Regions from separate parts of the Pseudomonas sp. PDM24 genome, predicted to be linked through region 3. Evidence: predicted binding sites of a transcription regulator. Region 3 holds the regulator's gene; each other region holds the start of a gene.

Evidence for each region. Region 3 encodes FliA, which starts transcription of late flagellar genes. Its sites were predicted from a motif close to CTAAAGTTTNNNNNNNNNNNGCCGNTAA; they were not measured.
Region 1: a site for FliA is predicted at 1,153-1,180, ahead of KW837_RS05260 (methyl-accepting chemotaxis protein). Genes of this name have one in related genera too.
Region 2: a site for FliA is predicted at 923-950, ahead of KW837_RS15535 (methyl-accepting chemotaxis protein). Genes of this name have one in related genera too.
Region 4: a site for FliA is predicted at 1,068-1,095, ahead of KW837_RS09935 (methyl-accepting chemotaxis protein). Genes of this name have one in related genera too.

The regions. Positions count from the first base shown of each region.
Region 1 is NZ_JAHUWR010000001.1:1,142,349-1,144,549, forward strand. It holds gene KW837_RS05260 (methyl-accepting chemotaxis protein) at 1-1,025, opposite strand, end outside; gene KW837_RS05265 (undecaprenyl-diphosphate phosphatase) at 1,319-2,149, shown strand; gene KW837_RS05270 (DUF1294 domain-containing protein) at 2,146-2,201, shown strand, end outside.
Region 2 is NZ_JAHUWR010000004.1:204,468-206,668, reverse strand. It holds gene tatC (twin-arginine translocase subunit TatC) at 1-27, shown strand, start outside; gene KW837_RS15540 (16S rRNA (uracil(1498)-N(3))-methyltransferase) at 24-731, shown strand; gene KW837_RS15535 (methyl-accepting chemotaxis protein) at 992-2,201, shown strand, end outside.
Region 3 is NZ_JAHUWR010000001.1:167,367-169,567, reverse strand. It holds gene KW837_RS00785 (protein phosphatase CheZ) at 1-396, opposite strand, end outside; gene KW837_RS00780 (chemotaxis response regulator CheY) at 427-798, opposite strand; gene fliA (RNA polymerase sigma factor FliA) at 967-1,707, opposite strand; gene fleN (flagellar synthesis regulator FleN) at 1,704-2,201, opposite strand, start outside.
Region 4 is NZ_JAHUWR010000002.1:445,364-447,564, reverse strand. It holds gene KW837_RS09940 (LysR substrate-binding domain-containing protein) at 97-1,017, shown strand; gene KW837_RS09935 (methyl-accepting chemotaxis protein) at 1,203-2,201, shown strand, end outside.

The DNA.
Region 1 (2,201 bases), 970 kb from region 3:
TTGACCTGGCCCTGTTGCGCTTGAGACTCGGCATTGCGCATTTCACTGGCCGCGTGTTCGGCGTTTTTGGCCACATCCTGCACGCCGTAGGTCACTTCGTTGATCGCGGTCGCCACCAGTTCCATTTGTTGGGATTGCTGTTGGCTGCGCTGCTGGGCTTGCGCGGCATCATTGCCCAGTTCATTGGAAGATTGGCCCAGCGCACCAGCGGACACTTGCAGCTGACTGATCACCAGGCGCAGTTTCGCGGTGAAGGCGTTGAAGTGCCGGGCCAGTTGCGTGACTTCGTCCTGACCGTGGGTATCGAGGCTGCGGGTCAGGTCGCTTTCACCGCTGGCAATGTTGGCCATGGCGTTCACGGTTTCCTGGAGCGGACGCACGATGCTGCGGGCAATCATGATCACCAGCAGGGCCATGATCAGCGCAATCACCAGACCCACAAAAGAGGCCTTCCAGACTTGGGCATGAAATTCGGCCTGCATGTCATCGATGTACACACCCGAACCGATCACCCAACCCCAGGGCTCGAACAGTTTCACGTAGGAGGTTTTTTCCACCGGCGCGCTGGCGCCCGGTTTCGGCCAGCGGTAATCGACCATGCCGGCACCCTTGGCCTTGGCGATGGCGACCATCTCGTTGAACAGCGCGAAACCGTCGGGGTCGCGGATCGTCGAGAGATTCTGACCTTCAAGTTTCGGATTGGTCGGGTGCATGACCATGACGGGCGTCAGGTCGTTGATCCAGAAATAATCGTTCTGGTCGTAGCGCAAACCGCGCACGGCGGTCAGTGCCTGTTTTTGCGCGGCATCGCGGGTGAGGGTGCCGGCAGTTTCCAGGCCGTGATAGTAGGTGAGGATCCCGCTGGCGGTCTGCACCACGTGCTGGGTCTTTTGGGCCTTGGCCTGATAGAGGTCGTCGTGAATCTGCTTGAGCATCAACACGCCCAACGTCAATAGCATCACCACGGCCACGATCAAGATGAGCCACAAGCGTCGGCTGATCGACACACTGCGCAAGCTGTTCATAACGCGGTTACTCCGGTTTCTTGTTCTTGTAATAAACGATCGCCAGCATCCAATCACACTTTGCCGATCGGGCCTATCCGACTCAGGTCCTATTACGCGGCAGCGTAAACGAGGCTTGTCTGATAGGATTTCGGCCCCGCGCGGGAAAACCTGAGCCCAAGTCTTTTTTTCACGCAATTTTTACCGTTTTGCGTGGATCTTGTGCGCGCGGGGATTCAGCTAAGGTTGATCGCAGTTAACGCTTATAAATTATTAACGGAGCATGCCTGGGGGCATTGTTTCTTGGGGGATTGATGGATCTTTGGACGGCCTTTCAGGCATTGATTTTAGGCGTGGTAGAAGGGCTGACGGAGTTCTTGCCCATTTCCAGTACCGGGCACCAGATTATTGTGGCGGACTTGCTCAATTTCGGCGGCGAGCGGGCCATGGCCTTCAATATCATCATTCAGCTCGGCGCGATCCTGGCGGTGGTCTGGCAGTTTCGCCGCAAGATCTTCGACGTGGTCATTGGCTTGCCGACGCAGCCCAGCGCTCGGCGTTTTACCGCGAACCTGTTGATCGCTTTCCTGCCGGCGGTGGTGTTGGGGGTGATTTTCGCCGACTTGATTCACGAGTACCTGTTTAACCCGATTACCGTGGCTACCGCATTGGTCGTGGGCGGGGTCGTGATGTTGTGGGCCGAACGTCGTCAGCATGAAGTGCATGCTGAAAGCGTCGATGACATTACCTGGAAAGACGCTCTCAAAGTCGGCTTCGCCCAGTGTCTGGCGATGATTCCGGGGACTTCGCGTTCCGGCTCGACGATCATTGGCGGTTTGCTGTTCGGGTTGTCGCGCAAAACGGCCACCGAATTCTCGTTCTTCCTCGCCATGCCAACCATGGTCGGGGCGGCGGTGTACTCGGGCTACAAATACCGCAGCCTGTTCGTGCCGGCTGATTTTCCGGTATTTGCCATTGGCTTCATCACCGCCTTCATCTTTGCGATGATCGCCGTTCGGGCCCTGCTGATCTTCATTGCCAGCCACAGCTATGCGACATTCGCCTGGTATCGCATTGTGTTCGGTCTGGTGATCCTGGCCACCTGGCAATTCGGTTGGGTCGACTGGACCGCGGTCAAGCCATGAGCGATTCCAGTGCGCGCAACAATAACCCCGGGCGCAATTCCGGGGGCGCCAT
Region 2 (2,201 bases), on a different contig from region 3:
GACCAGCCACCAGCGACCCAAGCGTGAACCTGCTGCTCCTCGAAGAGGCCGACTTCATTGCGGCCGACCGGGCGATCTTGCGCGATCGCCGGTTGACCCACATGCAGGAAGTCCACCGCTCGGTGGTTGGCGACAGCCTGCGGGTCGGGCGTATCGGCGGCTTGATGGGCTCAGCCGAGTTGCTGCGCCTGGACGCCGATGAAGCCGAGTTGCGCGTCACCCTCGACCAGCCGCCACCGGCCAAGCTGCCTCTGACTTTGGTGCTGGCTTTGCCGCGACCGAAAATGCTCCGCCGAGTGTTTCAGACCGTGGCCGCCATGGGTGTGCCGCGCATCGTGCTGGTGAACAGCTATCGCGTCGAGAAGAGTTTCTGGCAAACCCCGTTCCTGGAGCCCGAGGCGATTCGCGAGCAATTGATCCTGGGTCTTGAACAAGCCCGCGACAGCGTGCTGCCAGAGGTCGTCATCGAGAAGCGTTTCAAGCCCTTTGTCGAAGACCGTCTGCCGGCCATTACCGAAGGCACCCTCGGCCTGGTCGGTCATCCCGGTAACTACCCACCCTGCCCTCGCGGCCTGGACGAGCCAGTGACCCTGGCTATCGGCCCCGAAGGCGGCTGGATTCCCTACGAAATCGACTTGCTGGGCAAGGCTGGCCTGCAACCGGTGCAACTTGGTGACCGCATCCTGCGGGTTGAAACTGCCGTTACCGCGCTGCTCTCGCGGCTGTTTTAACGTCAAACATCACACCTGTGGCGACGGGGCAACCTGTAGGAGCGAGGCTTGCCCGCGAAGAACGATGACGCGTCATGCCTGAAAAACCGCGGTGCATTCTTCGCGGGCAAGCCTCGCTCCTACAGGATCTTCGTCGCTCAAATTTCTTAACATTAGGGCAAAACCCTCGCCGCCCGAACATTGCGCCGCGCCTACAGAACGCCGCTCGCCTGCCGATACAGCTCCCATAAAACCAATTAATGGTCCGAGGGAGTAGCAGCATGTACCGATGGCTGGCCGAGAAACTGGGAAATGTAAGCGTCAATCGCAAACTGGGTGTCGGCTTCGGTCTGGTGCTGCTTCTGACCTTGTTGATCACCTTTACCGGCTGGACCGGCCTGAGCGGTGTGATCAGCCGTGGCGATACGCTTGGGTTTATTTCCAGCCTCAATGAGCTGACCAAAGACCTGCGTCTCGCCCGTCTGGATTACGACATGCGCCGTGGCGAACAAGGCCCGGGCGCCGTCAACGAGCTGATCGGTCAACTCGATACCGGCCTGAAAACCGCCCGTACGCTGGTCGAACAGCCTGCCGACGTGGCAATGGTCGATCAACAGCTTGCCGCCGTCAGCGAGTACAAACGCGCCTTCGCTGATATGACTCAGGCTACCGCCACCCGCGAAGATGCTCGCAGCAAATTGGGCGCCACTGCCGATAACGCCGTGGCCCGGGTCGCTGAAGTCGAAAAATCCCTGCTGCAAGGCGACAGTGTCGCCCAGTTCAACAGCGTGATCGACCTGAGCAAGCTGATCCAGCAAGCGCGTTTCCAGGTCCGCGGTTACACCTACAGCGGCAAGCCCGAAGCCGAGCAGCCAGCGCTGGACGCCATCGGCAATGCTCTGAAAAACCTCGAAAGCCTGCCGTCTCAACTGCCGGAACAACACATCGCCAACCTGCAACAAGCGACCGACTCGCTCAAAGCCTATCGCGCGGCGGTCAGCCAATTCCGCGACTCCCAGGTCGCCAGCGCTGCCGCCCTCAAACGCATGAGCGCGCAAGGCGACATTCTGTTCGACGTCAGCAAAAAGCTCACCGTCTCGCAAACCGTCGTGCGTGACACCGATGCGGCACATGCAAAAAACCTGCTGCTGTTGGCCACCGTCCTGGCGTCAGCCTTTGGTTTGTTCGCGGCCTGGGCCATCACTCGCCAGATCGTCATTCCCCTGAGCCAGACCCTCAAAGTGGCCGAACGTGTTGCCGCGGGCGACCTGACTCACAATCTCATTTCAGAACGTCAGGACGAACTGGGTCAGCTACAGCGCGCCATGCAAAGCATGACCCTGGGCCTGCGAGAACTGATCGGTGGCATCAGCGATGGCGTGACCCAGATCGCCAGCGCCGCTGAAGAGCTGTCCGCCGTCACCGAGCAGACCAGCGCCGGGGTCAACAGCCAGAAGGTCGAGACCGATCAGGTGGCCACCGCCATGCATG
Region 3 (2,201 bases):
CATGAACCGTCCCCAATCCGTGCTCAGCGCCTGAGCTTCGTCGCTCAGGCTGTTGATCAGCGGTGTGGCGTTTTCCACCAGGTCCATGGTGCGGTTGGCCGCGGCCTCGGTCAGCTTGACCACATACCCCAGGCGCTCGGTGGCATCCGTGATCTGAGACACTTCCTCGGCTTGCGGCATGTGCGGGTCAATCTGGAAATTGACGATCGCGCTATGCAGCTCGCGAGTGAGCTTGCCCACTTCCTGATACAGGCCGCGGTCACGGGTCTGGTTGAGCTCATGGATCAGTTGCACAGCGTCGCCGAACCTGCCTTTTTCAAGGCTTTCGACCAGTTCGACCGCGTGTTTTTTCAGGGTCGACTCAAAATCGCCCTGTGAAGATTCGTTATGCTCCATAGCTCCCCCGTGACGGACTGGCTTTGCACATCAACCGATGCGTTCGAAGATCTTTTCAATCTTGTCTTTCAACGCTTGAGCCGTGAATGGCTTGACCACATAGCCGTTCACGCCCGCCTGAGCGGCTTCGATGATTTGCTCGCGCTTGGCTTCGGCCGTGACCATCAACACCGGCAGGTGTTTGAGTTTTTCATCGGCACGCACGTGGCGCAGCAGATCAATACCGGTCATGCCGGGCATGTTCCAGTCCGTTACCAGAAAGTCGATGCTCCCGCTGTTGAGGACCGGAATCGCGGTAATACCGTCATCCGCCTCGACCGTGTTGGTGAACCCAAGGTCACGCAACAGGTTTTTTATGATCCGCCGCATCGTTGAGAAGTCATCAACGATGAGGATTTTCATATTCTTGTCCAATTCGACCTCCAAGCAGTCTTAAAACGCGCGCAGCACCTGAACGCGCCGTTCAATCAATTCGGCGTAACACTCAACAGTTGTATGGATTACAACGGGCCGTGGCCGATGCAGCAAAATGCCGTACCCACCTCGTTCGCAGTGTCCCCACACTGCCTGTCAGCGCGCTCGCCACTCCCCCAAACGCCCCCGCAAACGGGCCGCGCACTGGCTGTGTAACTGGCTGACCCGCGATTCGCTGACCCCCAGGACCTCACCGATTTCCTTGAGATTCAACTCTTCGTCGTAGTACAGCGCCAACACCAGTCGCTCACGCTCCGGCAAATTGGCAATCGCGTCCGCCAGCGCCGCCTGGAAGCGTTCATCTTCCAGATCGCGCGACGGCTCGAGATGAGCACTGGCGCCATCCTCGTGCAGCCCTTCGTGTTCGCCGTCCTGCAACAGATCGTCGAAACTGAATAACCGGCTACCGAGGGTGTCGTTCAAAATCCCGTAATAATCGTCGAGACTCAATTGGAGTTCGGCCGCAACTTCGTGATCTTTAGCGTCACGGCCGGTTTTAGCTTCAATCGAGCGAATTGCGTCGCTGACCATGCGGGTATTGCGGTGAACCGAACGTGGCGCCCAGTCCCCCTTGCGCACTTCATCGAGCATCGCGCCGCGGATTCGAATGCCCGCGTACGTCTCGAAGCTCGCGCCTTTGCTGGCGTCGTATTTGGTTGATACTTCAAGCAGGCCGATCATCCCGGCCTGGATCAGGTCTTCGACCTGGACACTGGCCGGCAGACGCGCCAGCAAGTGGTAGGCAATGCGTTTGACCAGTGGCGCGTAACGCTCGATCAGCTCGTACTGCGCGTCACGTGCCGACTTCTTGTAGAGGTTGTAGCCACTGGCTGTCATAGGACGGGTCCTGCGGTCTGTTGCACGAGGCGCTCGACGAAAAACTCCAGGTGCCCACGCGGGTTGGCCGGCAGTGGCCAGGTATCGACCTTCTGCGCAATGGCCTTGAACGCCAGGGCGCACTTGGAACGCGGGAAGGCTTCGTAGACAGCACGCTGCTTCTGCACGGCCTTGCGCACGCTTTCGTCGTAAGGCACGGCACCAACGTACTGTAAGGCGACGTCGAGGAAACGATCCGTGACCTTGGTCAACTTGGCGAACAGATTGCGGCCTTCCTGCGGGCTCTGCGCCATGTTGGCCAGGACGCGGAAGCGGTTCATGCCGTAGTCGCGATTCAGCAATTTGATCAGCGCGTAGGCGTCGGTAATCGAGGTCGGCTCATCGCACACCACCAGCAAGACTTCTTGCGCTGCGCGAACGAAACTGACTACCGAGTCACCAATACCCGCAGCGGTGTCGATCACCAATACGTCGAGGTTGTCGCCGATGTCGCT
Region 4 (2,201 bases), on a different contig from region 3:
TTTCACAAAGGGATAAAAAGGATGGGTGGCATGATTAAAACTCATGCTGGGGAGTTTCTGATAAGTTGGTGCTATCGCGCTATAGGAGCTTTTTTGATGTCTCGTCGTCTTCCCCCCTTGTATGCCCTTCGAGCATTCGAAGCGGCGGCGCGGCATAGCTCGTTTACCCGCGCCGCCGAAGAACTGTCGATCACGCAAAGTGCGGTCAGTCGGCACATTCGTACGCTCGAAGAGCATTTCGCCTGTCGGCTGTTTCATCGCAGCGGGCGCAACCTGCAACTGACCGAATCGGCGCGGCTGATCCTGCCCGGCATTCGCGAAGGCTTCACCGCCCTCGAGCGGGCCTGCAATACCTTGCGTGCCGAAGACGACATCTTGCGCATGAAAGCCCCATCGACCCTGACCATGCGCTGGCTGTTGGCGCGGCTCAGTCGTTTTCGACACCTGCGACCGGGGAACGAGGTGCAATTGACCAGCGCCTGGATGGACATCGATACGGTGGACTTCAACCATGAACCCTTCGACTGCGCCGTCATCCTCAGCAACGGGCATTTTCCTCCGGACTGGGAGGCGACTTTCCTGTTCCCCGAAGAGCTGATTCCGGTGGGCGCGCCGAATCTTCTGAAGGATCAACCGTGGGACGTTGCGCGCCTGGCCAGTACCGAGTTGCTGCACCCGACGCCGGACCGCCGTGACTGGCGCAACTGGCTGGAGCGTATGGGCCTGACCGATCAAGTCTCGCTCAAGGGCGGGCAGGTCTTCGACACGCTGGAGCTGGGCATGATCGCCGCTGCCCGGGGTTACGGCGTGTCCATGGGCGATTTGCTGATGGTGGCGGAGGATGTTGCGCAGGGACGTCTGAGTTTGCCGTGGCCGACGGCCGTTGCCAGTGGTGAGAATTATTACCTGGTCTGGCCGAAAACCCGCCCCGGCGGCGAACGTTTGCGTCGCCTCAGCGATTTCCTGCAAGGCGAGGTCCGGGCCATGGAATTACCGGATGTCGAACGTCTGGGCTGAATCGATGGAGCCGCCGCAATGGCGGCCTTGAGCCATATCCCCGTTAATTACTCAAGTATTCAGCTTTGCCGCCGAAAATCTGCTGATAGGACCTTCGTGCAGGTTCCATGTTTTCCCCACCATCAGAAATTTTGCCGAGTGTGCGAAGGGATCAGAATGATCCGGCCACTGGGTCAGGAGCTGTCATGTCTCAACCTCGTGCTCGGATTGCCTCACAGCTGGGTCTTGCGCTTGCCGTGATTCTGGCGATTGTCATCAGTGGCAGTACCGTGTTCGCCCTGCGCTCGCTGGACACCGCGAACCTCGCCACCCGCGAAGAGCATCTGGCCAGTGAGGCCCGCTTGCTTGCCGATCAGTTGAGCACCTTTCACGGCACTTTGCGTGAAAGCACCCAGCGTCTGGCCGGCCTGTTCGAGAAGCGCTTCAGCGCCGGTTTGAGCGTGCATCCGGATGAGCCGGTGACCGTGGCGGGCGTGCAGACCCCGGGCCTGCACTTGGGCAGTGAAGTGTTGAACAACAACTTTGCGGAAGTCGACGAGTTCAAGCAGATGACCGCAGGCGTCGCGACCGTATTCGTGCGCAGTGGTGAGGAGTTCATTCGGGTCAGCACGAATGTCACCAAACAAGACGGCAGCCGTGCCATTGGCACGCTGCTCGACCACGCGAACCCGGCTTACGCCCGTTTGATGGCGGGGCAGAGTTATGTGGGGCGAGCGTTGCTTTTCGAACGCTTCTACATGTCGCAGTACACCCCCGTACGCGACAGCAGCGGTAAGATCATTGCCGTGCTGTACGTAGGATTCGATTACACCGACGCGCAGAACGCGCAGTTCGCCAACCTCAAACGCTTCCGCATCGGCCAGACCGGCTCCCTGGCGTTGCTGGATGAACAAGGCAAATGGCTGGTGCCGATTGCCGGTGTACAGGCGCTGGATCAGGCGGTTCCGAGCATTGTCGGTCTGGCCAAGACACCGGGCAAAGGCGACTTCTGGAGCGACACGTCGCAAGATTTTTACAGTGTTGCCGTGCCGTTCGAAGGCGGGCCGTGGTCGGTGGTGGCGAGCATGCCGAAAACCGAAATCCGCGCGGTGACCTGGAGCGTCGGCATTCAATTGGCGATCGGCAGCCTGCTGGCGATGTTGCTGGCAGTCGGTTCGGCGGTCTGGTTGCTGCGCAGCAAACTG